Regions from separate parts of the Halomonas sp. KM007 genome, predicted to be linked through region 3. Evidence: predicted binding sites of a transcription regulator. Region 3 holds the regulator's gene; each other region holds the start of a gene.

Region 1 (9,613 bases), 1.5 Mb from region 3:
GTACGCACCGCCGAAGAAGTCGCCGCGCTCACCGTGCCCAATGCCGAGCGCGACCTGGACTACGTGATGCGGGCGGTCTCCACGATCCGTCGTGAGCTCAACGGCCGCATGCCGCTGATCGGCTTTTCCGGCAGCCCTTGGACGCTGGCCACCTACATGGTCGAAGGCGGCTCCAGCAAGGACTTCCGTCACCTGAAGACCATGCTGTACGACACGCCCGACACCATGCACCAGCTGCTGGACACCCTGGCACAAGCGGTCACCGACTACCTGAATGCCCAGATCCGCGCCGGTGCCCAGGCGGTACAGATTTTTGATACCTGGGGCGGCGCGCTGTCCACACCGGCCTACCTGGAGTTCTCGCTGCGCTACATGGAGCAGATCGTCTCTGGGCTGATCCGCGAGCACGATGGCCGCCGCGTGCCGGTGATCCTGTTCACCAAAAACGGCGGCCAGTGGCTTGAACACATTGCTTGCGCCGGTGCCGACGCGCTGGGTATCGACTGGTCGACCGAGCTTTCTGACGCTCGCGCCCGCGTAGGCCATAAAGTCGCCCTGCAGGGTAATTTAGACCCCAACGTGCTGTTTGCGCGCCCTTCGGCCATTCGCGCCGAAGTGGCTCGCGTACTGGAGAGCTACGGCCACGGTCCGGGCCACGTGTTCAACTTGGGCCACGGCATCAGCCAGTTCACCAACCCTGATCATGTCACCGCCTTTATGGAGGCGCTGCACGACTTGAGCCCGCAGTACCATCAGGGCATTCCGACTCAATCGAACGACTCATGCCCAGGAGCCAAGCAATGAGCGACCTACGCGACGACCAGTGGTTTACCGAAGTCTTTGATAGCCACGGCAGCGCTTTCTCGCTGAAAGTTTCTGCAAAACTGCTGGATGTGCAAAGCCCTTACCAGCACCTGGAAGTGTACGCCACCGAAACCTACGGCAACCTGATGGTGCTGGATGGCTGCGTGATGCTCACCGACCGCGACAACTTCCTGTATCACGAAATGATCGCCCACCCGGCGCTGTTCACCCATCAGGACCCCAAGCGCGTGGTCATCATTGGTGGCGGCGACTGCGGCACCTTGAAAGAAGTGCTGCGCCATCCGGGCGTCGAGAAGGTCACCCAGATCGATATCGACGAGGAAGTCACCAAGGCCGCCGAGCGCTTTTTCCCCGAACTCGTGGAAGCCAACGGCGACCCCCGGGCCGAGCTGCTGTTTGCCGACGGCGTGAAGTGGGTAGACGACGCGGCCGACGAGAGCATCGACCTGCTGATCATCGACTCCACCGACCCGGTTGGCCCAGCCGAAGGCCTGTTCAAGACCGACTTCCTGAAACGCTGCCACCGTATTCTGAAAAGTGGCGGAGTGATGGTGCAGCAGAGCGAGTCGCCGCTTTACCATAGCGGTTCGATCATTCGCGAACTGCGCAACGACATGCGCGAAGCGGGCTTCGACAGCGTGGCCACTTTACCCTTCCCCCAACCGGTCTACCCCTCTGGCTGGTGGAGCGTGACGTTGGCAGGTAAAGGCACCAGCGTTGAAAGCTTCCGCGAAGAAGCTGCCGCCAGCCACGAAATGCCGCTACAGTACTACACAGCAGAGGCCCATCGTGGAGCCTTGGCGCTGCCGCCCTTTATGCGTAAAGCCTTCGCATAAGCGGGCAGCTACGCTAGGTATCTGGCCGGGCTCTGCCCGGCTTTTTTAGTGCGCCCGGCACGGGCGCACTCCTGGAGGTGCAAGTCCTCCCGTGAGCTGGCCACAGCGAACGAAGCGAAGCGCAACTGCGGAAGGGCGACCGACCGTGGGGAGGAAGCGTGGAGCGTAAACCGTGAGCCGATGAACAAGAATCGGATACGAGGCACTGCCAAGCAGGGCGAGCGGGCTAGAAGCCGCGAAGCTCTTGTGGCCAAGGCGAGGCGGTGTAAATCCGGCGGTTGTGCGGTGAAGGAGTGTGTTCTTACCCGGGGAGATCTCGCCTCATGTCTGAAAGGGCGACGTGGCAACACGGAGCGAGAAGTCAGCAGAAGCCATAGTAGCTGCTTGGTCAGGGCGAAGGGCTGAACGAGAAGGAGCGTCAAACGCCTTGTCGATGAAAACTGTACAGCATCAGATGCCCGCGTCAGCGGGGCGGGTCGCGGAACGGGAAGGTGAAGCCTTACCGAATGCGATCAGCGATGAAACAGGACTCCCGCGACAAGAACCGGAGGGCGCAGGGCGAAGCCTGCTTGAGCAGGCGTTCGCACGAGAGAATATGCAGCGGGCATGGAAGCGCGTGAAGGCCAACAAGGGATCGGCAGGTGTGGACGGGCTGGATATTGCCCAGACCGCCGAACACCTGCGATGGGTGTGGCCGGAGCTTCGCCAGCAATTGCTGAGCGGCTCCTACCAACCACAACCCGTTCGTCGGGTAGGCATCCCGAAACCGGACGGCAGTGAGCGGGAACTGGGTATCCCCACCGTCACCGACCGTCTGATTCAACAGGCACTGCTGCAAGTGCTGCAACCTCTGATTGATCCCACCTTCAGCGAGCACAGCCACGGCTTCCGCCCGGGCCGCCGGGCCCACGATGCGGTGCTGGCTGCGCAACGCTACGCCCAACAGGGCCGCCATATCGTAGTGGACGTTGACCTGTCGAAGTTCTTCGACCGGGTTAACCACGACATCCTGATCGACCGCCTGAAGAAACGCATAAACGACCCCGGAGTCATCCGGCTGGTGCGTGCGTATCTCAACGCGGGCATCATGGATGGTGGCGTGGTCATGGATCGGCATGAGGGCACGCCGCAAGGCGGGCCGCTCTCGCCGTTGCTGGCCAACGTTCTGCTGGACGAGGTGGATAAAGAGCTGGAACGTCGGGGGCACTGCTTCGCCCGTTACGCTGATGACTGCAACGTTTACGTTCGCAGTGAGAAGGCGGGAGAACGGGTGATGCGCCTGCTACGCCGGTGTTACAACAAACTGCGCTTGGTGATCAACGAATCCAAAAGTGCAGTCGCCAGCGTGTTCGGTCGCCAGTTCCTCGGCTACGCCCTGTGGCAAGGGAGGGGTGGAGACGTTCGACGGGCGGTATCCGCCAAGGCGTTACAGGCGTTCAAGCTCCGGATCAGGCAACTGACCCGGGGGGCAGGTGGTCGCAGCATGGCACAGGTGGTGGAGAAGCTCCGCAGTTACCTGCTCGGCTGGAAAGGGTACTTCAGGCTGGCACAAACGCCACGCATCTGGCGATCACTGGATGAGTGGATACGTCGCCGCCTGAGAATGCTCCACCTCCGGCACTGGCGACGGGGCAAGACGATCTACCGGGAGCTGACCCGCTTAGGCGCGAGTTCCTGGGTTGCGGAATCCGTGGCGGCGCTGAGTCGTCGCTGGTGGCATAACAGTCGCTCTGCCATCCATAATGTGCTGACCATTGCCTACTTCGATCGGTTGGGAGTGCCGAGACTCTCGTGAAACCTCAACTTCTCGAACCGCCCGGTGCGGACCCGCATGCCGGGTGGTGTGGGAGGGGCGGAACCTATGGGTTCCCCCCTATCCCGATTGCGTAGGAGTTGCTGCGCTCGACGTTAAGGAATAATAAATGACTACAACGCGTTGGTTAGGATTGGGAATCACTCTATTAGCACCCGCTCTCTGGGTACCTGCCACGGCCATGGCCGATACCCTTGAGGCCATTCAAGAGCGCGACAGCGTGCGCTGCGGCGTTAACGCCGCCCAGCCCGGCTTCTCATCGCTGGACGATAACGACCAATACCGCGGCCTGGACACCGATGTGTGCCGCGCCATTGCCGCTGCCGCGCTAGGTGATGCCAGCAAAGTCAATTTCGTACCGTTAGACTCGGTGGAGCGTTTTGCCGCACTGCAGTCTGGCGAAGTGGACGTGCTCTCCCGCACCACCACCTGGACCTCCAGCCGCGACACCACCCTCGGGATGAACTTCACTGGCGTCAGCTACTACGACGGCCAGGCGTTTATGGTGGCCAGCGACCTCGGCGTACAGAGCGCAAAAGAACTGGATGGGGCGGCTGTTTGCACTCAGTCAGGCACCACCAGCGAACTGAACCTGTCCGACTACTTCAGAATCCACGGCATGACCTACGATGCCGTGGTCTTCGACTCTCCCGAGCAGTCGATTGCCGGGTTCGAAGCAGGCCGCTGCGACGTGCTGAGCTCCGATGCCTCGCAGCTCTATGCCCAGCGGATGCAGCTGGCCGACCCCGACATGGCCGTGGTGCTGCCCGAGATCATCTCCAAGGAGCCGCTGGGCCCGGCCGTGCGCCAGGGCGACGACCAGTGGTTCAATATCGTCAAATGGACGCTGTTTGCCATGCTCAATGCCGAAGAGCTGGAAGTCACCCAGGCGAACGTGGACGAGCAGCTCGACAGCGACAACCCTGACGTACAGCGCCTGCTGGGCCAGGATGGCGATTTCGGCAGCCCCATGGGCATCAGCGCCGACTGGGCCTACCAGGTCGTCAAGCAGGTAGGTAATTACGCGGACATTTATGACCGTAACGTGGGCACAGGCTCTGATTTTAAGATTGCACGAGGCTTAAACGCGCTCTGGAAAGACGGCGGTATTCAATACGCCCCGCCGATTCGCTGACCGACGAGCCTGCGGCCACCTGCCCACACCAACGGCTACGCACCAAAGCGGAGCATCGCGTAGCCGCTGGAGCACTTTTTTGCACCAATACTTTCGTTAAATTCGCTGATTTTACGTTGAAAACCGCTGAATTTGCCGACATATCTTTTTTGGCACCTTCCTTGCTAGCTTTTAGGCATGCATCGACATGCATAACGACACTAAATCGAGGAAGGGGAACACACATGGTTAACAAAAAACACCTGGTACTGCTTGCCTCTGCGGGTGCAATTACGCTGGCCGGTATCGCTACCGCGCAAGCGAACACATTAGAAGAAACGCGCTCTCGCGGTGCCGTACAGTGTGGCGTTAGTGATGGCTTGCCAGGTTTTTCCGCGCCGGACGATAGCGGCGAATGGCAAGGTCTCGATGTTGACGTATGCCGTGCCGTGGCCGCCGCCGTACTGGGCGATGCGGACGCCGTTAACTACATTTCCCTGAACGCCGTTGAGCGTTTCACCGCGCTGCAGTCCGGCGAAGTGGATGTCCTTTCTCGTAACACCACCTGGACGACCACCCGTGACACCACGCTAGGCCTAAACTTCACCGGGGTGACCTTCTACGACGGCCAAGGCTTCTTGGTGTCTCGTGACCTGGGTATTTCCAGTGCTTCGGAGCTGGATGGCGCGGCGATTTGTATTCAATCAGGCACCACTACCGAGCTGAACCTGGCGGACTACTTCCGTGCCAACGGCATGGAGTTCGACCCCATCGTTTTCGATACCTCTGAGCAAACGGTAGGCGGCTTCCAGGCGGGCCGCTGTGACGTACTAACCTCTGACACCTCTCAGCTGGCCGCACTGCGCATCCAACTGGACGACCCCGCTTCTGCAATGATTCTGCCCGACGTCATCTCCAAGGAGCCGCTGGGCCCCGTGGTACGTCAGGGTGACGACCTGTGGTTCAACATCGTCAAGTGGTCGCTGTTCGCCATGATCAACGGTGAAGAGTACGGCGTGACCAGCGAGAACGCTGAAGAGATGCTCAGCTCTGAGAACCCGGACGTAGCTCGCCTGCTGGGTCAGGACGGCAACTATGGTGAAGGCATGGGTCTTGAAGCCGACTGGGCTTACAACATCCTGAGCCAAGTAGGTAACTACGGTGAAAGCTTTGAGCGCAACGTAGGTATGGGTTCACCGTTGGAAATCGAACGGGGCGTCAACGCTCTGTGGAACCAGGGTGGCTTCCAGTACGCACCGCCGATTCGCTAAGCGTCTCGCTTGACCCCGGCCCGCCGGCCCTTGCCATCAACACTCAAGGGTATCGGCGGGCCATTTGATTGACCTTCCGTGTAGCGGAGACGCCATCCATGTCCGTAAGACCTAACGCTCGCCCCGTTGGCCAAAAGCCTCCGTTCTGGCGAGACCGCGCAAAGCGTGCGCTGATCTTTCAGTTTTTACTCATTGCTGCCGTTATTGCGTTTCTGTTCTATATCGTCGGTAATGTTCAAGACAACCTTTCCTCTCGCGGGATCACTACCGGGTTCGGTTTTCTTAACAACACCGCAGGCTTCGGGATCGTTCAGAGTCTGATCGACTACTCTTCCCAAAGCACCTATGGCCGCACCTTCTTCGTGGGCCTGCTGAATACGCTGCTGGTGGGTGGGTTGGGCGTTATTGCCGCCACCATCATTGGCTTTATCGTCGGTATCGCTCGTCTATCGCCCAACTGGCTGATCGCCAAGCTAGCCGCCGCGTATATCGAAACCTTTCGTAACATTCCGCTGCTGCTGCAGATTTTCTTTTGGTACTTTGCCGTGCTGCGGGCGCTCCCCAGCGCTCGAGAAAGCCTTGCGTTCGGCGAGGCCGTGTTTCTTAACGTACGCGGGCTTTATCTACCTGAGCCGCTATTCGAATCGGGCTTTGGGCTGATTCCCGTGACCTTTGTGATCGCCATTGTGGCCAGCATTGCGCTGGTGATTTGGGCGAAGCGCCGCCAGGAAGGCACGGGGCAGCGAATTCCTGCCTACTGGATCTCCTTGGCGCTGATTTTTGGCTTGCCGCTGTTGGTTATGTTGGTGACTGGCGTGCCCGTCACTTGGGAAATGCCCGAACTGCGTGGCTTTAACTTCCGCGGCGGTATTACGGTGATTCCCGAGTTCCTGGCGCTATGGTTTGCACTATCGATCTACACCGCCTCGTTCATCGCCGAGATCGTGCGCTCAGGCATACAGGCCATTTCTCATGGCCAAACCGAAGCGGCACAGGCCCTGAGTCTGCCGCGCAACCTGGTGCTGCGCCTCGTCATCATTCCTCAAGCGTTGCGGGTCATTATTCCCCCGCTGACCAGCCAGTACCTCAACCTGATCAAGAACTCGTCGCTGGCCACCGCCATTGGCTATCCGGACCTCGTGTCGGTGTTTGCGGGCACCACGCTGAACCAGACAGGCCAAGCCATCGAGGTCATTGCGATGACTATGGCGGTGTATCTGACGATCAGCCTGCTGGTGTCGATGTTCATGAACTGGTTCAACGCCCGCGTGGCGCTGGTTGAACGCTAGGCTGAGGCGAGGAGCCATACATGATTCATAACCAAACCGTGATTGAGCAGCGACCAGCGCCTAGTAGCTCTGTTGGGGCTGCTGCTTGGCTGCGCACCAACCTGTTTAACGGCCCGATTAATACTATTTTCACCTTAGTCGGCCTCTATATTCTCTACCTGCTCGTGGTACCGACCGTGCAGTGGGCGTTTATCAACGCCGACTGGGTAGGCACTACCCGCGACGACTGCTCTCGCGAAGGCGCCTGCTGGGTATTTATCAACGCACGTTTATCCCAGTTTATTTACGGCCTTTACCCCAGCGAGGAGACCTGGCGCGCCAATATCGTGTTCGCTATGTTCTTTTCGCTGATTGGCTGGCTGGCGATTCCCAAGCTGCCTTTCAAGCGCTGGGTGGCCATCTTTGCGCTGGTGGCATTCCCCATTATTTCGTTCGTACTGCTTTACGGCGGCTACTTTGACCTTCCCCAAGTGCCTACTCACCGCTGGGGTGGCCTGATGCTGACGCTACTGTTAGCCACAGTGGGCATGGTGGGCGCGCTGCCGATCGGTATTGTGCTGGCCCTGGGTCGGCGCTCTAACATGCCGATCGTCAAAAGCTTTTGCGTGGTGTTTATCGAGTTCTGGCGCGGTGTGCCGCTGATCACCGTGCTGTTTATGGCCTCGGTCATGCTGCCGCTGTTCCTGCCCTCCGATATGAGCGTTGACCGCCTAGTGCGTGCCCTGATCGGCTTAACGCTGTTCCAGAGCGCCTATATGGCCGAGGTCATTCGTGGCGGCTTACAGGCCATCCCTAAAGGCCAGGAAGAGGCGGCAGCGGCTCTCGGCATGACCTACTGGAAACGCATGGGGCTGATCATCCTTCCCCAGGCGTTGAAGATGATGATTCCAGGCATCGTGAATACGTTTATCTCACTGTTTAAAGACACCACCCTGGTCATGATTATCGGGCTCTTTGACCTTTTGGGGATCGTGCAAGCGGCACTGGCCGACTCGCGCTGGTTAGGCTTCTCGTTGGAAGGTTACGTGTTTGCCGCCTTCATGTTCTGGATCTTCTGTTTCAGCATGTCGCGCTACAGTCAGTACCTAGAACGCAAGCTGCATACCGGCCACAGGCGTTAACGCCGCTTTTATCAACGATTTTTTAGCAGGATAGTGACATGACACAAGCAGCTTCCCATAACCCTGGCACCGGTACTTCGGATCTGATGGTCGAAATGCGCGGCGTCAACAAGTGGTACGGCGATTTCCACGTACTTCGCGATATCTACTTGGAAGTGAAACGCGGCGAGCGGATCGTCATTTGCGGGCCTTCTGGCTCGGGCAAATCCACCATGATCCGCTGCATCAACCACCTGGAAGAGCATCAGAAAGGCGAGATTGTGGTAGGCGGCGTACCGCTCACCCAAGACGTCAAGCGCATCGAGCAAGTTCGCCGTAGCGTCGGCATGGTGTTCCAGCACTTCAACCTGTTCCCTCACCTCACGGTGCTGGAGAACTGCTGTATCGCCCCTATGTGGGTACAGAAAAAGCCGCGCAAAGAAGCCGAAGAGCAGGCCATGCGCTACCTGCAGCGGGTACGCATCGCCGAACAGGCGAAGAAATATCCCGGCCAGCTTTCCGGTGGTCAGCAGCAGCGGGTCGCCATTGCCCGCTCGCTGTGCATGCACCCGGACGTCATGCTGTTCGATGAGCCCACCTCGGCCCTTGACCCGGAAATGATCAAGGAAGTACTGGACGTCATGATCGAACTGGCCGAAGAGGGCATGACCATGCTCTGTGTCACCCACGAGATGGGCTTTGCCAAAACCGTGGCCGACCGCGTGATCTTTATGGACCAAGGGCAAATCATTGAAGAGAACGCGCCTGAGCCGTTCTTCAATAACCCGCAGTCCGAGCGCACCCAGCTCTTCTTGAGCCAGATTCTGGGGCATTAACGCTGCCCACCCGCACCTGCATCGGCGTGACCGGGCTTGCGGGCAGTGCGGATGTGGAGGTAGATATGATCGCCTGGATTTCTCCCAAAGCGGGCGCTTAACCACCCACGAGCGTAATGCTGGCAGGCAGTAGCGCAGGCTGCTCACGGTGCTGGGTCAATGGCTTACCTGCCAGCGCCGTGAGCAGAATTTGTAACGGGTCACCGTGGCTCACCACCAGTACCGTTTCACCCTCAAAGCGTTGCTCCAACGCTTCCAGCGCAGCGACCATGCGCGCCGCGACACGCTTGACCGGCTCCACCTGCCACTGGGTGTGGTCGGCGTTCTGGGCATCGAAGGCCCACACCTCCGGGTAGTGGCTATCCGCCTTGCCCTCCAATTCACCAAAGTGGCGCTCCCTCAAGCGCTCCTCTTTTTGCATCTCCAACCCAAACGCGGCGGCCACTCGGGCGGCGGTGTGCGTGGTGCGTAAAAAGTCCGAATGCACGACCTGTGTGGGTACCGGCCAGTGCCACCGTGCGACGGTATC
Region 2 (9,613 bases), 1.8 Mb from region 3:
GAGCAATTGAGCCACCTTGACCCCATGGGGAACGGCCGTTCCCTTTCTATCAGGTTTATAAATGAGCGTATAAAGAACGCTACACTACTACAAGAGTGCCCCCCTAGAATACGTTGGTCTTGTGACCATCGCGGGAAAGTGGCGTGTCGGGAGTGCGGGTTTGATGGGCCAGATACGCGTTGCTCAGCCACTGTCCTGCCCAGGCCAGGGTCTGTTCGTTGGCACTGGCATAGCCAAGCACCAAACCGAATCGCTTGTTGGCGGAAAGGTAGTAATGTGACAGTGGCGACAGTGTAATGCCCGCTTGGGCAGCATGACTGACCAGAGCCGTTTCCTCCTCGATACTGCTCAGCTCGGCCAGCAAGTGCATGCCAGCATGCCCCTCCGATAACCGTAAACCTGCCGCAACGGCGGGGGCCAGGGCGGCACGTAAACAGCTTTGGCGGTGACGGTAGGCCGTCCGCATGCGGGTGATGTGGCGGGTGAAGTGACCACTGGCCATGAAGGCGGCCAGTGCCGACTGGAGTGGGTAGTGACCCTCTCGATGTAAACGGGCCTGGGCCCGGCACACATCGGGAGCGAGTTCAGGCGGGGCGACCAGATAGCCCAGACGCAAACCGGGATACAGGACTTTGCTGAACGTGCCCACATAAATGACCGGCGCCTGTTCGGTCAGCCCCTGGAGTGATGGGAGCGGTGGGGTGTCATAGCGAAACTCACTGTCGTAATCGTCTTCGATGATCCATCCACCGCAGCGTTCGGCGACGTCCAGCAGTGCCAACCGACGAGTGACGGGCATGGTCACGCCGGTGGGGTATTGATGGGAGGGGGTGGTATAGATCAGTCGAGGGGCGGGAGCACTCTTTTCGCCCAGTGCCGGGTCGAGCCCATCGGCATCAACGGGAACGGGCGTGACATCGAGCCCAGCTGCCAGAAAGCAGGCTTTGGCACCGCCGTAGCCAGGCTCTTCCATCCAGACCGCGTCGTCAGGGTCGGTCAGTAGCTGGGTGATCAGCTCGAAGGCTTGCTGTGCCCCTTGAGTGATGATGACCTGTTCAGGCTGGCAGCGTACCGCTCGAGAGAGCCTCAGGTAGTCGCTGATCGCCACTTTCAATGCTGCCAGCCCGCCGCCGGTCTGATAATCCATCCACGCCACATCGGCGTTGCGCTGATGCTGGCGCACAAGCCGTTGCCACTGCGCTTCAGGAAACAGGTCCAGGGCGGGTACGCCGGGTGAGAACGCCCGGTAGCCGTTGCTGAGCGTCTTGCTCAGCGCCAATAGGGTGCGCCCTCGGGAAGAGTAGTGAACGGCCTTTGGAGGCGGTGTTGTCTCGGTATCCAGCACGCGAGGCAACTGCGCTACGTAAAGCCCCGCCCCTTGGCGTGCCACCAGCAGCCCCTCGGCCAGCAGCCTGTCCGTTGCCGCGAGGACGGTATTGCGGCTGACGCCCAGCGCATCCGACATGTGACGTGACGAAGGCAGCCGCTGGCCCGCCGTGAGTTTGCCCTGGCGTACCCATTCCTTGAGCGGATGGTATAGCCGCTGACTGAGCGATCGCGTTGCGTGTTGATGCATGCGCAAGGCCAATGCGTCGATGATCCAGTCACTGTCGCTGGCGCTCTGTTTCACTGGTTCTCCTGAAAGGGTGCAAAGTGGCTCTTTTTAAGGAACCACTATAGCGGCAGACTGGGGCATTACTCCATGACTATCGAGGCAATGACATGACCCAGATTCGTCCAGCGGTGTTTGATGACCTGGCTCCCTTGAGTGAGCTGCTCGATGGCTATCGCCAATTTTACCAACAGCCCAGCGACTTGCCGGCTGCACGGAGGTTTCTCGAATTGCGGATGGGGTTGGGCGACTCCTACATTCTCGTCAGTGAGGCGAGCGACGGCTCACTGACGGGGTTCGTGCAGCTCTATCCGGGTGTTTCCACCGTGGGGCTGAATGCTCGGTGGACGCTCAATGACCTCTTCGTGCAGCCAGCGTCGCGCACGCAAGGCACCGGCAGAGCGTTGATGGAAGCCGCCGCCAGGCTGGCCCAGGAGCATGGAGTCGCACGCTTGATCCTCATGACACAGGTAGAGAATCAGCGCGCCCAGGCGCTTTACGAGTCACTGGGCTGGCAGCGCAATACGGCGTTTTATGGCTATCTACTGGATGTGAAGTAAGGAGGCAACGATGACCACACCCCCCATGTCAGTGGTGCTGGCATTTCCACCCGCGCCACCTGACCGCATGGCATCGGCCATGCATGACAAGCTTTGCTACCACACGGATGCCTGGGACGTGGCGCAGGATTTGGCCGCAGGCATCAACGACATCGTGGTGATCGATGCGCGTAGCTTCGAACACTACTGTGCCGGGCACATCCCTGGCGCCATCAGCCTTCCCCACAAGGAAATGACTCCCGAGCGCTTGGCGGAGTTGGATAAGCAGCGCGTCTACATCACCTATTGCGATGGGATTGGGTGTAACGGCTCTACCAAAGCGGCCTGGAAGCTGGCCAGCGCAGGGCTACAGGTAAAAGAGCTGCTGGGAGGTCTGGACTTTTGGCGACGTGACCAGCATCCGGTGCAAACCGGGGCGCAGCGCGGCAGTCTGGACGCCTCGGGGCTCAACGAGTGCGGTTGCTGAGCCTGCTCGAATCCGCAAGCCCTAACCAAGCCACGGTGGCGTCACGATGCGTGCGGGCTCCCGCTGCATGATGATGTCACCGTGGCGGACGGAGAGCAGTACGTCACCCTGGTTGCGTAGCACGCTGTAGTCGTCTTCTCCATCCAGCAGGTTGAAGCTGGCGGGTTTGCCTACCTCGATACCGTAACGTGCCTCGATGTTGAGCGTGCGGGCGCTGTTGTCGGTGATCAGCGACAGCGCCTGGCTGAAGTCCTGATAGCCCATCATCTGGCAGATATGCAGGCCAAAATCCAGCGTTCGCAGCAGCTTGCCGTTGCCCAGCGAGTACCAGGGGTCGAAGATGGAGTCTTCGGCAAAACAGACGTTGATACCGGCTTCGTTGAGTTCCTTGACGCGTGTCACGCCGCGCCGTTTGGGGTAGGTGTCGAAGCGCCCTTGCAGGTGGATGCTCTCCGTGGGGCAGGAAATGAAGTTGATGCCCGAACGCTTGAGCAGCAGAAACAGTTTCGAACAGTAGGCGTTGTCGTAGGAGTGCATGGCGGTGGTGTGGCTGGCGGTCACGCGGCTGCCCAGCTCATGAAACAGTGCCTCACAGGCGAGCACTTCGAGAAACCGCGAGTTGGGATCATCGATTTCGTCGCAGTGTACATCCACCAGGCGGTCGTACTTGATGGCCAGCTCGATGACGCGCTTCATGGACGCCACGCCCAACTCTCGCGTGTACTCGAAGTGAGGAATGCCGCCTACCACATCGGCGCCAAACTCCAGCGCCTCTTCCATGAGCTTGTCGCCGCCAGGGTAAGAGAGCAGGCCATCCTGTGGAAAGGCCACCACCTGAATGTCGATTTTGTCCTTCAGCTCGTCTCGCAGTGTGCAAAGGGTTTTCAGGCCTACCAGGCTGGGGTCGCTGGTGTCGGCATGAGTGCGCACGAACTGCACGCCGTTGCCGATCAACAGGTTGAGGGTCTTCAGTACGCGCTCCCGAATGTCCGCCTCGTCGAGCAACGGCTTACGCTCTCCCCAGCGTTCGATGCCCTCGAACAGCGTGCCGCTCTGGTTCCAGTGAGGCTCGCCAGCGGTCAGGGCCGCATCCAGGTGGATATGCGGCTCGATAAACGGCGCACACAGCAGTTTGCCGCCCGCATCCCTCTGGCCTTCGCCTGCCGTTTGCGGCGCATCCTGAGCGGTGATTGCGGTGAAGACGCCGTTCTCGATATCCAGCCGATAAAGCCCAGGACGCTGGCGAAGGCGGGCATTGATGATCTGCATGTTCATAAACAGGTGCTCACTTATTGTTTGGCTGTCGATGGGAAGCTATCACCCAGCGTAGCGTGCTTCAGACGTAGCAGCACGGCGTAGCTGCCTGCCGCGACTACGACACCCACCAGCGGCGGTAGTAACGGAGAAAAATAGGCAGCCCCGGCACCAATGGCATAGGCGGCGAGGCCGCGCCGATTGAAATCGGGTAGCTGCGCAGAGGCCAAAGCAGGGTAGCGGCCTCGGTGCTTGAGCCAAAAATCAGCCATGATCACCCCGCCCATGGGAGGGATAAACGTGCCGAGCAGCACCAGAAATGGAATGAGCAGGTTGTACATGCCACCTACCGCCAGCACGGTACCAATGGCGGCGCCGCTGACGGTGACCAAGCGGCGCTTTTCGGTGCGCAGCAAGTTGCATCCCGCCACGGCGAAGTTGTAAATCGTGTTGTCCTGGGTCGTCCATATGTTCAGGAACAGCATCAATACCGCGAGGGAGAGAAAGCCTTGGGCAATGAGAACATCGACGATATCTGCCTGCTGGTAAATCATCGTGCCCAAGGCACCGGTCAGCACCATCAATCCATTGCCAATGAAAAAAGCGCCCAGCGTTGCGATCACCGCAACTTTCGGCGTCCTGGCAAAGCGACTCCAGTTGGTCGCCTGGGTGCCACCGCTGATGAAGGTACCGATAATCACGGTGATCGCCGCTGCGACACTCATACTTTCCGTTGGCGTTTGCTGGCTTAATCCTGCAAAGCCGCGCACATCGACCAGCCCGGTGAACAGGCTGACCAGGATGAAGAGCATCATGGCGGGTACGGCGAAGCGCGACAGCCAGTCCATGCCTCGATAGCCGATCATGGCGGTCACGCAGAATCCAAAGCCAAACAGCACCATCAAGGGGATTTCCAGCCATTCAGGCATCCCCGTGGTGCGTACCAGCACCAGGGCTATCGTGGCGGTTCCCCAGGCGTACCAACCAATCTGGGTGAAGCCGAGGATAATGTCAGAGAGTTTGCTGCCTTTTTCGCCGAAGCAGAACCGCCCCATCAGGACGGCATTCAGGCCGCTCTGGCAGGCGATATAAGCCAGCGTTGCTGCGTAGATACCCAGTAGCAGGTTGCCTGCCACGATAATCCACAGTAACTGGCCAATCGGGAAGGCTTGGCCCAGGGAGCCACCCGCCCACATGGTGGCGGTGAAAAAGGTAAAGCCAAGCAGTACCGCTGAGGTAGAGAGTAGCCCTTTCCGAGCTTGGAGGGGTACTTCGCTAAGTGGGTAGTCTGAATGGTGCATCTTTTTCCCCTTCGATACGTCGTCGCGTGTCATGGTCAAGAAAGATGCAGCAAGCCGCATGCCAATCAGGCGTGGTCAGGTAACAAGAAACGTTTAAATTTTTAGCTACTCGTGCGCGTCTTTAATGGTAGTTTGCGAAAAGAAGACAGGAATAACGAGCGCGCACGCGCACCACAAGGTAACGAGCGCTCTGCATGGCGTGGCGCTAACGTGCCATTGACAGGATCGATGATCAGCAATGGGCGATGTGGCAAGACGTGGCTGAGGGGGAGTCGGCCAATATGAAACCATCAAGCTCGGAAGAGCCACCGTCGCCAGCCGTCCGGTTGCCCTGGTACCGGACGCTGGTCGGTAAAGTGGCGGTATTCATGGTGCTGGGGGTAGTCTTTGCCTACTCCATGGGGGCCTTGCTGGGCTTTGCCATCGTGGAGCGCAGTGCACGCGAACAGTGGGCCCGGGAAGCGCTGGTGAATGCCCAGATCGTGAGCGCCACGATTCGGCGTATCTACACGAATGTCGCGGTACGCACGGACCTCTCAGGCCAAGTGACGCACCTGGTGTCCGAACAGCCCATTGGTGATGAAGACTCGGTGCTCAGCACGGGGTTCAGCCCCGTGGATGTGTTGGCGCTGGCGAGTGCGCAAACGCGCCACAACGTCTGGCTGTTTTCACGTTTGCCAGATGGCGGCTTCGCCATGGTCGCCGATGCCCACCACGGTGAAGAGACCACGCTCGAACTCCCCCACGTCCCAGAGCTGTCGCTGGCTGCTTCTGGCAGTGAGCTGTACGTGGGCTTTGCCCGGCTTGGCGAACAGGAGCACTTCATCAGCGCATTGCCCATCGTGTCTCCTCAGGGGGAGTTATGGGGGGTGTCGGTTGCCACCATTGGCACCAAGGCGACGCTGTACCAGGTGCACCGCGAGCTTCTGCTGAAAGTCGTCGCCTCACTGGGCATCGTGCTGTTGGCCACGGCCTTGCTGTTGAGCCTGCTGATGCATCAGCTGTTCAAGCCCGTGCCGCGTCTGATCAAGGCGTTGACGCATATTTCCCATAACCGAACCGAGCAGGCAACGCCCTACACACAGCGCCAGGATGAGATTGGCTGTATGGCCCAGGCCATTGAAGCGTTACGCAAAAAAGTCGTCGAGCGCGAGCTGCTGCTTGAGGTCAAGGAGGAGGCGCTCAAGTTCCAGCACCTGGCGCACCACGATGCGCTGACCAAGCTGCCTAACCGTGTTCAGTTCAACGAGGCCTTGCAGGTCGCCGTCGCGCAGCTGTCGGGAGGCGAGCGCTTCAATGTGATGATTTTTGACCTGGATCGCTTCAAGGCCGTCAACGATACGTTAGGGCATGCCGCCGGGGATGAACTGCTGGTCCAGGCCAGCCGACGGGTACAGCGGCTGTTGGCCGAGCGTGAGCTGGTGGCGCGCCTGGGAGGCGATGAGTTCGCGATTCTCCAGCCTGTTCACCACCATGCGCTGGACGAAGCCAGTGTGCGGGCAGGGCGGCTGGTCGCTGCGCTGCGCGAACCCTTTGACCTGCAGGGAGAGCGCGTCCAGATCGGTGTCAGCATCGGGATTGCCCTGGCCCCACGGGATGGCGAAAGCAGCCATACGCTGTTGCGCAGTGCCGATGTGGCGCTTTACGCCGCCAAGGCCATGGGTCGAGGGCGTTATCAGGTGTTCAGTAGCGGCATGACCATGGGAGCCAGCCATGACGTGTAGCGTGATCGGGCGGTATATCGCGTTGATGGGCTTGCTGCTGCTGGCCATGGGCACGGCCAGTGCCCAGACAGGCCCGACGCTTGCGCGTATTCAGCAGGATCACACCATTCTGATTGGGCACCGAGAACACGAGGAGCCGTTCTCCTACGTGGTGGAAGGGCGGCCCATCGGCTACTCCATCGATATTTGCCAAGCAGTGGTCGACAGCATCAGCGCTCGGCTGGGTGGGCCTGCGCTGGCAGTCACCTTCGTGCCGGTGACGCCCGCCAACCGCTTCATCCTGCTGAGCAAGGGCGATATCGACCTTGAGTGTGGTGTGACGACCAATACCGCAGAGCGGCGTCGGCAGGCAGCATTTTCCTACCCCCATTACTTCAGTACTACCCGCTATGTGTCGCTGGCGAAGAATGCGCTGGATCGCATCGAAGACCTGACAGGGCGCAGCGTCGTATCGACCACAGGGACGCTCAATATCGAGCAGCTCAATGCCATGAACCGGGAGCAAAGCCTCAATATCTCGGTCATGCTAAGTCGCTCCCACGACGAAGCGTTCACCATGGTAGCTGCCGAGCAGGCGTCTGCGTTCGTGATGGACGATATCTTGCTGGCGGGCCTGGTGGCGTCCGATGCCTCTCCCGAGCGCTTTCATATCTCGTCGGAAGCGCTGAGTGACCCCGAACCGTATGGCCTGATGTTGCGCCGTGACGACCCCGAATTTTTAGCCTGGGTCAATGAAGCGTTACGCGCGCTCTATCAGAGTGGCGACATGCTGGCGCTTTATGAGAAGTGGTTCTTGTCTCCCATTCCGCCCGACCAGCAGGTGGTGGGGCTACCCATGAGCCCTCAGCTGGAGGCCGTTCTGGCACACCCGGAAGCATTCGCTGAGTAAGGAGTGAGTCATGTCACGAAGATACAGGCGCTGGTGGGTGGGGTTGATGGCCTCCTTGGGCGCCAGTGCGTTGGCGTTCGCTGCCGAGATCGACACCTTGAAACGCCTCAGGGAAACCGGCACGCTGCGAGTTGGCTATGGCGATACGGCGCCTTTTTCCTATGCGGATGATCAGGGCCGCGTGGTGGGGTATTCCATCGAGCTGTGTCAGCGGGTGGCGGAGCATTTACAGCAGCAACTGGCACTTCCCCACCTGGAGATCGAATACGTCTTCCGTACCCCGGGTAACCGGGTTCAATTATTGAACAGCGGTGTGATCGATATCGAATGCAATGCCAGTACGAATACGGCAGAGCGCCGCCGTAGTGCGGATTTTTCGCTGAGCCACTTTTTCGTCTCCGTGCGCTATGTTGCGCTGGCCAAACATGGGTTTGCCACGTTGCAGGATCTGGCGGGGCGCAGCGTCAGTGTGGCGCGGGGAACGGTGAACGTGGGGCAGATCAATCTGGCCAACCGCGAGCAGCGTTTGAACCTGTCGGTAGTGCCGATGGAAACGCTTCAGGAGGCTTTTGACCTGGTCACCCATGAGCGGGTGGCGGCGTTTGCCATGGATGACATTCTGCTGAGCACGATGATGGCAGAAACCGGCAACCCTGCGGCCTATCGCCTGTCGGAAGAGGCGATAACGGCGGAGGAGCCGCTGGGACTGCTGATGCGCCGAGGCGATGACGCTTTTGTCGAGCAGGTGAACCAGGCGCTGCGCCAGATCTATCAAAGCGATGAGATGCTGGCGCTTTACGAGCGGTGGTTCCTGCAGCCATTGCCCGGCAAGGAACTTGCTCTGAACGTGCCGCTGAGCGAAACGCTGAAAAACCACTTTGCCAATCCCCAGGCCTTCCCTCAGATCACCCCTCAGGCTGTTTTACAGGACTAGGCGCGGGCTTTTTTAGCCGTGGCAGTACTGGGGGCTTTCTCGCGTCGTTCGGCCAGGTGCTCTACCTTGCGCTGCTTTTCGTACAGGAAGCGCAGCACTTCCTGGCGGTAGCGGTTGTAGCGGGGGTCGTCGGCCAGCGCGATACGGTTGCGGGGGCGCGGCAGGTCGATGTCGAGAATTTCGCCAATGCGCGCCGAGGGGCCGTTGGTCAGCATCACGATACGATCAGACAGCAGCACGGCCTCATCCACATCGTGGGTGATCATGATGACGGTATTCCCCAGCTCGTCCTGAATGCGCATCACCTCTTCTTGCAGGTGGGCGCGTGTCAGCGCATCCAGGGCGCCAAACGGCTCATCCAGCAGCAGTACCTTGGGCTCCATGGCCAGAGCGCGGGCGATCCCTACCCGCTGCTTCATGCCGCCGGAAATCTCCGACGGGCGTTTGTCGAGGGCATGGGACATACCGACCATGTCCAGATTCTTGAGGATCCAGGCGTGGCGTTCGGCCTTGGTCTTGCGGCGGGCAAAGGTCTTGTTCACCGCCAGCGCCACGTTTTCGTACACCGTGAGCCAAGGCAGTAACGAGTGGTTTTGGAAGACCACGCTGCGGTCGGGGCCTGGCGCATTGACCTCCTTGCCATCCAGGATGACCGCGCCAGAGGTCGAGGAGGTGAGCCCGGCGATGATGTTGAGCAGGGTCGACTTGCCGCAGCCCGAATGGCCAATGATCGAGATGTACTCACCTTTGGCGACGCCCAGGTCGATCTCCTTGAGCACGTTGGTAGTGGCACCTTTGGTGGCAAAGGTCATGTCCACCTGCTCGACGCTTAAATAGTGTGAAGCCATGATCCAATCTCCTGGGTTAGCTTTG
Region 3 (9,613 bases):
ATGGATACCGGACGCACCGCGTCGGGCATCGTGCGCAGTGGCAAGCAGTTGCCTGGCCAGCGTGTCGTGCCGGTAAGCGCAGCGGCGCGCTATGCAGGTATCGACCCGCTGGCAGGGCTGAGCGCCGAGGAGAAGGTGGCCATGCTGAAGCAGGCCGACCGCGTCGCGCGCGCTGCCGACCCCAGCATCAGCCAGGTCAGTGCCTCGCTGTCCGGCACCTACGAAGTCGTGCTGGTGCGCGCTAGCGACGGTACCCTGGCGGCGGACGTGCGACCGCTGGTACGTTTCAATGTCAGCGTGATCGCGGCCAAGAATGGCCGTCGGGAGCGGGGTAGCGCCGGTGGCGGTGGGCGCTACTCCATGGCTCGCCTGCGCGATGAGGGGGTGGCCGAGCGCTATGCCCAGGAGGCCGTGCGTCAGGCGCTGGTCAACCTGGAAGCGGTGGATGCACCCGCTGGACAGATGCCCGTGGTGCTTGGCGCTGGATGGCCTGGCATCCTCTTGCACGAGGCGGTCGGGCACGGCCTGGAGGGTGACTTCAATCGCAAGGGCAGCTCGGCTTTCGCCGGGCGAATGGGCCAGCGCGTGGCGGCCAAGGGCGTCACCGTGGTAGACGATGCCACGGTCATGGATAGCCGCGGGGCGCTCAGCGTCGATGACGAGGGCACGCCGGGCCAGTACACCCCTCTGATCGAGGATGGCATTCTCACCGGCTACATGCAGGACAAGCTGAACGCGCGATTGATGAACATGGCGCCAACCGGGAACGCGCGGCGTGAGTCCTTTGCCCACCTGCCGATGCCGCGTATGACCAACACGGTGATGCTGGCCGGGCAAGATGCGCCGGAAGACATCATCAAGAGCGTCAAGCGCGGCCTTTACGCGGTCAGCTTCGGTGGCGGGCAGGTAGATATCACGTCGGGCAAGTTCGTGTTTTCAGCCAGCGAAGCCTACCTGATCGAAGATGGCCGCATCACCTCGCCAGTCAAGGGCGCCACGCTGATCGGCAATGGCCCTGAGGCGATGGGACGAGTGTCCATGATTGGCCATGACCTGGCCATGGATACCGGGATTGGGGTATGCGGCAAGGAGGGCCAGGGCGTGCCGGTAGGCGTTGGGCAGCCCACCCTCAAGCTGGACGAGCTGACCGTCGGTGGCACGCAATCCGGCTAGTCAGACAGCGCAGCTCGTCATCGTTGGTGTGGGGGGGTCAGAGCGCCAGCGTATCGCGCAAGTGCTTGAACAGCTTGCGCGCGCTGGTCGGCGGTTTGCCCTGCTCACGCTCCTTGCGGGCGTTACGCACCAGCTGACGCAGGGTCTGGCGGTCGGCATCGGGGTAGTCGGCAAGGAACAGGTCGACGGCGTCGTCACCCTCGTCGACCAGCCGATCACGCCATTTTTCCAGACGATGGAAGGCATGGTCGCGCTGCTCTTTCTCTTGCTCGATGGCATCGAATACCCCCTGGATGGCGGCTAGATCCTCCTTGCGGATCAACTTGCCTACGTACTGCATGTGGCGGCGGCGGCCTTCATGGGAGCGGATGCGCGAGGTTTCCTCGATGGCCCGCAGCATGTCGTCAGACAGCGGAAAACGCGCTCGTTCGGCGGGTTTCATGGCAATCAAGGTTTCGCCAAGCGCCTGAAGAGCATGCATTTCACGCTTGAGCTGGGATTTACTGGGACGCTCTTCCTGCTCGTCAATATCGAGGGGCTCGGGGCGTTGCTTAGGCATACAGACACTCACTGATTTGGATTCGTCGGCAGCATTATATCAGGCTGCGACCATAACATTGATTCGCCAATGCAATTGAGGCGAAAAGGAGACCACATGGCACAGGCATTTGATGCAGCAGCGCAGCAGGCGCTACTGGCGCAGCGGGCGGAAGAAGCCCTTGGCCTGGCGAAAACGCTGGGCGCCGATGCCGCTGAAGTAGGCGCCAGTGTCGACCAGGGGGTGGGCGTCAGCGTACGACTCGGCGAGGTCGAGACCGTCGAGCTTTCCCGTGACCAGGGAATCGCCATTACGGTCTACGTTGGCCAGCGCAAGGGGAGCGCCTCTTCCACGGATGCCAGCAGCGCCTCGCTGCGCGCCACGGTGGAAAAGGCCCTGGCAATTGCGCGCTATACCGGCGAAGACCCTGCTGCCGGATTGGCAGACGCTGCGCTGATGGCGACCCGGTTGCCGGATCTCAAGGTGCACCACCCGTGGGCGCTCTCGACCGAGCAGGCCATCGAGCTGGCGCTGCGCTGTGAACAGGCGGGGCGCAGCGTGGACGGTATTCACCAGTCCGAAGGTGCCTCGTTGTCCAGTGGCGAGGGCGTGCGGGTCTACGCCAATAGCCATGGCTTTCTAGGTACCCAAAAGGGCAGCAGCCATTCGCTGTCCTGCATGCTGATCGCCCAGGATGACAAGGGTATGCAGCGCGACTATGACTACACGTCGGCGCGCAATCCCGTACAGCTGCGTGACCCGGAGGACGTCGGGCGCGAAGCGGCCGCACGCACCCTGCGGCGGCTGGGTGCGCGCAAGCCGCCCACCGGTACGTTTCCCGTGCTGTTCGACCCAACCCTGGCCGCAGGCCTGGTAGGCCACCTGATGGGCGCCTTGGCGGGCGGGGCGTTATATCGTGAAGCATCGTTCTTGTGTGATCGTCTGGGTAGCCCGCTTTTCCCGGAGTGGATGGGGCTGGAGGAGCGCCCCATGGAAGTCGGCGCCACGGCCAGCTCACCCTTCGACGCCGAGGGTGTGCAGACCCGGGATAACCGTTTCATCGAGCAGGGCAGGATCGCCAGCTACATGCTGTCTGCCTACAGCGCGCGTCGCCTGGGTATGCAGTCGACGGGGAACGCTGGCGGAGCGCGTAACCTGCGTCTGTTGGCCCCGCGGACACCGCGTCACGAGCTGTTGCAGCAGATGGGGCGGGGTATTTGGGTCACCGAGCTGATGGGGCAGGGGGTCAATGGCGTAACGGGGGACTACTCTCGCGGTGCGGCCGGTTTCTGGGTCGAGAATGGCGAGGTACAGTACCCCATCGAAGAGTTCACCATTGCCAGCAATCTCAACACCATGTTCGCTGGCCTGATGGGGATTGGCGATGATACCGATACGCGTGGCAGCATTCATACCGGCAGCTGGCTGGTGGATGCCATGACGGTGGCGGGCAGCTAACGAGGGTTACTGATCCTCGTCGAAACGTGCGTCGAACAGGGCCTGAATGGCATCCAGGGCCTGGTCGGCGTCTTCACCTTCTGCGGTGATGGTGAGTGACGTGCCGCAGGGGGCCGCCAGCATCAGCAGCGACATGATGTTGGCCGCATCGGCCTTTTGCTGCTGTTTGTACACGTGGATGCGGGCTGAAAACTGCTGGCCGCACTTGACCAGTTTGGTGGCGGCGCGGGCATGAAGGCCGCGTTGGTTGGTCAGCGTTAAGGTTCTTTCAGGCACTCTGATTCCTTTTTGCCGAGTGATATCAGGGCGACTTCGTGTCGCTGGGAGGGGTGGAAGAAGCGGCATCGACGGTAGCGGGTAATTCGCTCAGCGTGTACTGCAAGCCCAATTCCCGGTGTCTGAGCTGAATAGCGCCAGTGCGCTTGACCAGCGATTGCGCCAGTTGCTCGACCATGTAGACAGAGCGATGCTGTCCGCCGGTACAGCCAATGGCCACGGTCATATAGCTGCGCTGACTGCTTTGGTAAGCAGGTAGCCATTTCTCCAGCCAGGCATGAATATCGTCACGCATGTCATCGACGATGGGGTAGCCTCTCAAGAAGGCCTTGATATTGGCGTCGCGTCCGGTGAACTGCCGCAAGCTGGGGTCCCAGTAGGGGTTGGGCAGGCAGCGCACGTCGAACACGATATCGGCATCCATGGGTACGCCCCGTTTGTAGCCGAAAGATTCGAACGTCAGGGTCAACTGGTCACGCCGCTGATGAGCAACCTGATCGGTGATGCGGCGGCGTAGGTCGTGTACCGAAAGACGCGACGTGTCGATCAGCAGGTCAGCCAGGTCCCGAATCTCGAGCAGGGTTTCTTCTTCTTTGTTGATGGCCTCTTCCAGGGTCATGTCGCTATCCCGGGTCAGCGGGTGGCGCCGACGGGTGGCCGAGTAGCGCTCCAGCAGAATGCGCGCGTCCGTGGTCAGGTAGATGACCTGAAAACGGATCTGACGCTGGCGTAGTTCTTCCAGCAGAGCAGGCAACTGTTCCAGTGCAGTAGGCAAGTTGCGCGCATCGATGCTGACGGCCAAATGAGTACGTCCGCCCTGTTGACGCAGTTCATCGACCAGCGAGCCCAGCAGCATGGCAGGCAGGTTGTCGATGGCGTAATAGCCAAGATCTTCCAGCGCCTGTAGGGCGATGGACTTACCGGACCCTGAACGGCCGCTAATGATCACCAGCTGCATAGCGCATCTCTCTTGGCTTGAGAAGGAATAGAGGGTTACCGTCGGCCTTGCTGCCCGGCAAAGGCTGCGCTAGGCAGCCTGCTCGCGAATCTTGTCGGTCAACAGCGTCAGCAGTTCACGCTGGCTGCTGACATTGCGCAATTGCTGGCGTGTGGCTGCGTCGTTCATGATCGTGGCGACCTGACCCAATAGCGCCAAATGCGTATCATCGGCTTCTTCGGGTACCAGCAGCACGAACACCAGATCGACGGGGTCACCATCGATGGCATCGAAGTCGACGGGTTCGGCCAGCTTGAGAAACCCAGCAATCGGCGTGCTGCAGTGAGGACTGCGTGCGTGGGGAATGGCCACGCCATTGCCGATGCCGGTACTGCCCAGCCGTTCACGGCCAATCAATCGACTGAAGACTTCCTGGCTATCCAGGCTGGGCGTGTTTTGAGCGATAAAGGTGCTGAAAAACTCCAGCACCCTTTTTTTGCTGCCCCCGGGCACGTCGTACAGCACGCGCTCCGGGGGGAGAATGGTTTCCAACATCATCGGGTTAACGCACGCCAGCGCCTTGGGCGCGGGCTTGTGCTTTTTCCTTGTGTTTTACGAGCTGACGGTCGATTTTGTCCGCCAGGGCGTCAATGGCTGCGTACATGTCGTTGTCCAGCGCTTCGGCATGAAGGTCGGCTCCTGCTGCGTGCAGGGTGCAGGCGGCTTGCTGGCGCTCCTTTTCAACAGATAAGGTGACCTGGACGGTCGTGATGTTGTCGTAGTGACGTTCAACGCGTTCCAGCTTTTCGTTTACGTAGTCACGCAAGGCGTCAGTCAGTTCAACGTGATGACCAGTGATGTTTACTTGCATTGACGTGCTCCTTATCCATCGGACTGTACTTCGATTGTAACCCTTTTTGGGCCATTGCAAAGCCCTCGTCGAGAGTTTGTTGGGCGAGAGCGTTTAACTAGCGTAAACGACGGCGCTCACTCGACGAAGGTATACCCATCGACTCACGGTACTTGGCCACGGTGCGGCGGGCCACGGTGATGCCGCCCGCTTCCAGCAGGGTGACCAGACGGCTGTCGGAGAGTGGCTTGCCCGGAGGCTCGTCCTGAATCAGTTTCTTGATGCGTGCTCGAATGGCCGTGCTGGAATGGCTGTCGCCACCTTCCTGGCCGCTGACTTGGCTGGAGAAGAAGTACTTGAGCTCGAACACCCCGCGCGGGGTATGAATGTATTTCTGGGTAGTGACCCGCGAGATGGTCGACTCATGCATCTCCACCGCTTCGGCGATATCGGCCAGAATCAGCGGTTTCATGGCCTCTTCACCCTGCTCGAGGAAGCCTATCTGGCGGGCAATGATCTCGCGCCCCACGCGCAGCAGCGTGTCGTTGCGGCTCGACAGGCTCTTGATCAGCCAGCGAGCCTCCTGGAGGTGCTCTTTCAAAAACTGGTTGTCCTGGCTCTTGTCGGCGCGCTTGATCAGGCTGGCGTAGTCGGGCTGGATACGTAGCCGAGGCAGCGCTTCCGGGTTGAGTTCCAGATGCCAGCCCTCGTGATCGTGACGTACCACCAGGTCCGGCGTCACATAGCTGTCGTCGGTGACGCCGTAGGCGCTTCCGGGGCGAGGGTCAAGGCTGCGGATTAAACGAATGACATCGTCCAGCTGCTCGTCATCGAGGCTCAGGCGTCGTTTCAGCAGGCGCATGTCGTCCTTGCCCAGCGCTTCGAGAAACTGGCGTACCAGACGCTTGGCGGGCATCAACAGCGGAGTGTCTTCGGGTAGCGCGGCCAGCTGCAGCATCAGGCACTCGCGCAGGTCACGGGCGAACACGCCAGTAGGCTCGAACTGCTGCAGGCGCAGCAAGGTGTTTTCGACCTCGCGTTGGCTCAGGCCATCGTGGCCCTGCGCCTTGAGCCCCTCGCGGATGTCGTTGAGCGGCTGGGTCAGATAGCCGTTGGCATCCAGCGCATCGATGAGGCTCTCGGCAATGGCTTGCTCACGCGCAGAGAAGTCGGTCATGGCCAGTTGCCAGAGCAAGTGCCCGTGAAGGCTCTGCCCGGCCGCCTGGCGCTCGAAGTCCGGGCCTTCGCTACTGCCGCCCGCGCTGCCCATGTCCTGGTAGGTGTCGGACCAGTCGCTGTCCACGGAGAGCTCGTTGGGAATGCTGTCTGCCCACTCGGCTTCCTGAGGCTCGCTGACCGCCTGTTCGCCAAACTCATCCTCCTGTTCGAGCATGGGGTTGGCATCCAGCGCCTGCTGAATTTCTTGACGAAGGTCCAGCGTCGATAGCTGAAGCAGCGCAATGGCCTGCTGCAGCTGAGGTGTCATGGTCAGCTGTGTGCCGATGCGCAGTTGAAGAGAAGCTTTCATGACCATCTGAGAACCACTCGTTAATCAGAAAGCTCCACCCTAGAGCGACTCTCCGTTTGGTGCAAGTGCAATAAGCATGCCACTAAATAAAATGTCTTCGTGGGCCATTATTTAAAGGCGGAAGTCGGCGCCCAGGTAGACGTCGCGCACCTTCTGGTTATTGAGAATTTCCTGGGGGTTTCCACTGGCTATGATGTGTCCGTCGCCAACAATATAGGCAATATCGCAGATATCCAGGGTTTCACGCACGTTGTGGTCGGTAATCAGCACGCCAATATGGCGCTTCTTGAGCGCGCGTATGATCGACTTGATATCGCCCACGGAAATGGGGTCGACGCCAGCAAAAGGTTCGTCCAGTAGAATGAAGGCGGGCTCGGTGGCCAGCGAGCGGGCAATTTCCACCCGTCGCCGCTCGCCGCCCGACAGGCTCATGCCCAGGTTGTCGCGAATATGGGTGATGTGGAAGTCTTCCAGCAGGGATTCGAGCTTCGCTTCTCGGCTATTGCGGTCCAGCTCCCGGCGCGTTTCCAGAATGGCCATGATGTTGTCGGCCACCGACAGCTTGCGAAAGATCGATGCTTCCTGGGGCAGGTAGCCGATACCCGCCAGCGCGCGTTCATGCATGGGCGCCCGGGTCAGGTCGAGATCGTCGATGCCCACCTTGCCAGCATCGGATTTCACCAGGCCGACGATCATGTAGAACGAGGTGGTCTTGCCCGCGCCGTTAGGGCCCAGCAGGCCCACCACGCTGCCCTGGGCAATTTCCAGATTGATATCCTTGACCACGCGGCGGCGTTTGTAGCTCTTGGCCAGATGCTGTGCATGGAGTGTCTTGACCGCTGCGGTGTCGGGGGTCATCGCTGTCACGGGGCGTCCTCTCGCTATTGTTCGGGCTGCAGGGTCATGCGGATGCGCTGTGGCGAACTGCCGCTGACATCAGAGCGCGCTTGCACCACCCCGCGGTCGATGAAGTATTCGAGCCGTCCCCCCTGGAAACGATCCCCTTGCTGGGTCAGTTCGGCTTGGTCGATGAGCTCGACGCGGCGTTCGGACACGTGGTAGACGATGCGGCGCGCCCAGCCTTCCATGGGCGTCGTCTGGTCTTCCAGTTGATTGCGCAGGTAGGCACGCTCGCCCGTGGCGACGGCCCGGGAGAGTTCGCCGGCCTGGTTGCGGTGAATTTCGACACGCTCTCCCCGCAGCTGCATTTCACCCTGACGAATATCGACATTGCCAGAGTAAACCGCCGTGCCCGCGCGCTGGTCCAAGTCCAGGCGGTCGGCCTCTACTTCGATAGGGGCTTGTTGTTGAGCAGTAGCAGGCAGCGCGCCTACGACTACCATGGGAACGGCAAGGGCGAGCAGTGCCGTACGAAGCAGGGCGTTCATGGCGACTCCTGAGAAGAGTGGGGGGCGGGCGGATGCACGCCGCGCACGTTATTGATCAAGCTGACACGACTATCGTCCAGCCAGACATCCATACGGGATGCCTCGATACGTTGGGGCGGCTGCTGCAGCACTACGGGGGTATCGCTCCAGGCATGACGTGCCAGGCCATCATAATGCAGCAGGTCGGTATCCAGCTGCCAGCCTTCGTCTGGTGCCAATAGCCGTGCCGATCCGGCCAGCGTCAGCGCCTGGGTGTCCGTGTTCAGGGTACCGGTATCGGCAACCGCCAACCACTCACGCTGTTCACTATCGAACAGCGTGGCGCGCGGTGACGTGACGTTGGTCATCGCCGCTTGCGGGGTATGTACCAGTCGCGGCGCGACCAGCGACTGTTGCAGAGTGCCATCTTCACCAAACAGAGTGATCTCGGCATTCTCCAGCACGTGTCCGGGCTCCTGAGCCTGAGCCTCAGGATCTACCTCGCGCTGCTGGGGCGCGCGGGGGTCCAGCCAAACCAGCAGTCCCCCCAGGGTGATGACCAGCCCCGTCAGCCAGACGCGCTTTTTCACCCTGATGCCCATTCAGGTGGAGCCGTGTAGGTAAGTGTCGAGCACGGCGTCCCAGTGCCCCTGGCTGGTCAGCAGCGTGTCGCAAATTTCGCGAACGGCGCCATGTCCGCCCAGACGGTCGGTAATCCAGTCGGCGTGGGTATGCATGTAGTCCGGTGCGTTGGGGACGGTGATGCCGATGCCCGAGCGTTTGATCGGCGCCAGGTCCGGGAGGTCATCGCCGCAGAAGGCGACCTGCTCCAGGGTGATACCGAGCCGCTGGCAGAGCCCACGCAGGGTGGCGAGCTTGTCTTCACAGCCTTGATGAACATGGCTGATGCCCAGCGCTGCGGCGCGCTGGCTCACCATGGGCGAGTCACGGCCGGTAATCAGCGCGACATGGATGCCGACGCGCTTGAGCAGCTTCAAGCCGTGGCCATCCTGGGTATGAAAGGCCTTGATTTCGACGCCGTCGGCCTGGAAGTAAAGGCGACCATCGGTCAGTACGCCGTCTACGTCCAGGGCCAGCAGTTTTACACGGCGTATACGATCTAAAAGTGCGTCAGGTAGGGCCATAGAGCCTCCGTATCATCCATCATTGGATCATGGGTTAGATAACGCCGCTTGCCAGCAGGTCATGCATGTGCAGCGCGCCAATCGGGCGCTGCTGTTCATCGACCACGGCCAGCGCCGTGATACGACTATCTTCCATTATACGCACGGCTTCGGCTGCCAGGACGTCGGGGCCGATGCGTTTGCCGGGCCGCGTCATGACGTCGTCTACCTTGACGTCACGCAGGTCGTGAAACTGGTCCAGCGTGCGGCGCAGGTCGCCGTCGGTATAGACCCCGGCCAGCCGACCCTCATTGTCGATGACACAGGTAAAGCCGAGCCCCTGGCGCGTAATTTCCAGCAGA

Evidence for each region. Region 3 encodes sigma-54, which starts transcription at its own class of promoters, with help from an activator protein. Its sites were predicted from a motif close to TGGCACNNNNNTTGCTNT; they were not measured.
Region 1: RVM27_RS09515 (amino acid ABC transporter substrate-binding protein) is a predicted target of sigma-54. The motif match lies at 4,760-4,777, and genes of this name have one in related genera.
Region 2: codB (cytosine permease) is a predicted target of sigma-54. The motif match lies at 5,240-5,257, and genes of this name have one in related genera.

The regions. Positions count from the first base shown of each region.
Region 1 is NZ_CP136131.1:2,016,118-2,025,730, reverse strand. Features, by position in the region: gene hemE (uroporphyrinogen decarboxylase) at 1-804, shown strand, start outside; gene speE (spermidine synthase) at 801-1,661, shown strand; gene ltrA (group II intron reverse transcriptase/maturase) at 2,095-3,456, shown strand; gene RVM27_RS09520 (amino acid ABC transporter substrate-binding protein) at 3,584-4,609, shown strand; gene RVM27_RS09515 (amino acid ABC transporter substrate-binding protein) at 4,834-5,859, shown strand; gene RVM27_RS09510 (amino acid ABC transporter permease) at 5,958-7,148, shown strand; gene RVM27_RS09505 (amino acid ABC transporter permease) at 7,169-8,269, shown strand; gene RVM27_RS09500 (amino acid ABC transporter ATP-binding protein) at 8,356-9,084, shown strand; gene RVM27_RS09495 (histidine phosphatase family protein) at 9,182-9,613, opposite strand, start outside.
Region 2 is NZ_CP136131.1:2,311,236-2,320,848, forward strand. Features, by position in the region: gene pdxR (MocR-like pyridoxine biosynthesis transcription factor PdxR) at 104-1,576, opposite strand; gene RVM27_RS10900 (GNAT family N-acetyltransferase) at 1,723-2,172, shown strand; gene RVM27_RS10905 (rhodanese-like domain-containing protein) at 2,183-2,638, shown strand; gene codA (cytosine deaminase) at 2,660-3,913, opposite strand; gene codB (cytosine permease) at 3,928-5,193, opposite strand; gene RVM27_RS10920 (GGDEF domain-containing protein) at 5,475-6,917, shown strand; gene RVM27_RS10925 (amino acid ABC transporter substrate-binding protein) at 6,907-7,806, shown strand; gene RVM27_RS10930 (amino acid ABC transporter substrate-binding protein) at 7,817-8,740, shown strand; gene RVM27_RS10935 (ABC transporter ATP-binding protein) at 8,737-9,588, opposite strand; gene ntrB (nitrate ABC transporter permease) at 9,605-9,613, opposite strand, start outside.
Region 3 is NZ_CP136131.1:468,940-478,552, reverse strand. Features, by position in the region: gene tldD (metalloprotease TldD) at 1-1,173, shown strand, start outside; gene yjgA (ribosome biogenesis factor YjgA) at 1,211-1,732, opposite strand; gene pmbA (metalloprotease PmbA/TldD family protein) at 1,829-3,169, shown strand; gene RVM27_RS02325 (HPr family phosphocarrier protein) at 3,176-3,445, opposite strand; gene rapZ (RapZ family nucleotide-binding protein) at 3,471-4,403, opposite strand; gene ptsN (PTS sugar transporter subunit IIA) at 4,473-4,940, opposite strand; gene hpf (ribosome hibernation-promoting factor, HPF/YfiA family) at 4,945-5,253, opposite strand; gene RVM27_RS02305 (RNA polymerase factor sigma-54) at 5,351-6,766, opposite strand; gene lptB (LPS export ABC transporter ATP-binding protein) at 6,872-7,618, opposite strand; gene lptA (lipopolysaccharide transport periplasmic protein LptA) at 7,642-8,148, opposite strand; gene lptC (LPS export ABC transporter periplasmic protein LptC) at 8,145-8,729, opposite strand; gene RVM27_RS02285 (KdsC family phosphatase) at 8,730-9,272, opposite strand; gene RVM27_RS02280 (KpsF/GutQ family sugar-phosphate isomerase) at 9,307-9,613, opposite strand, start outside.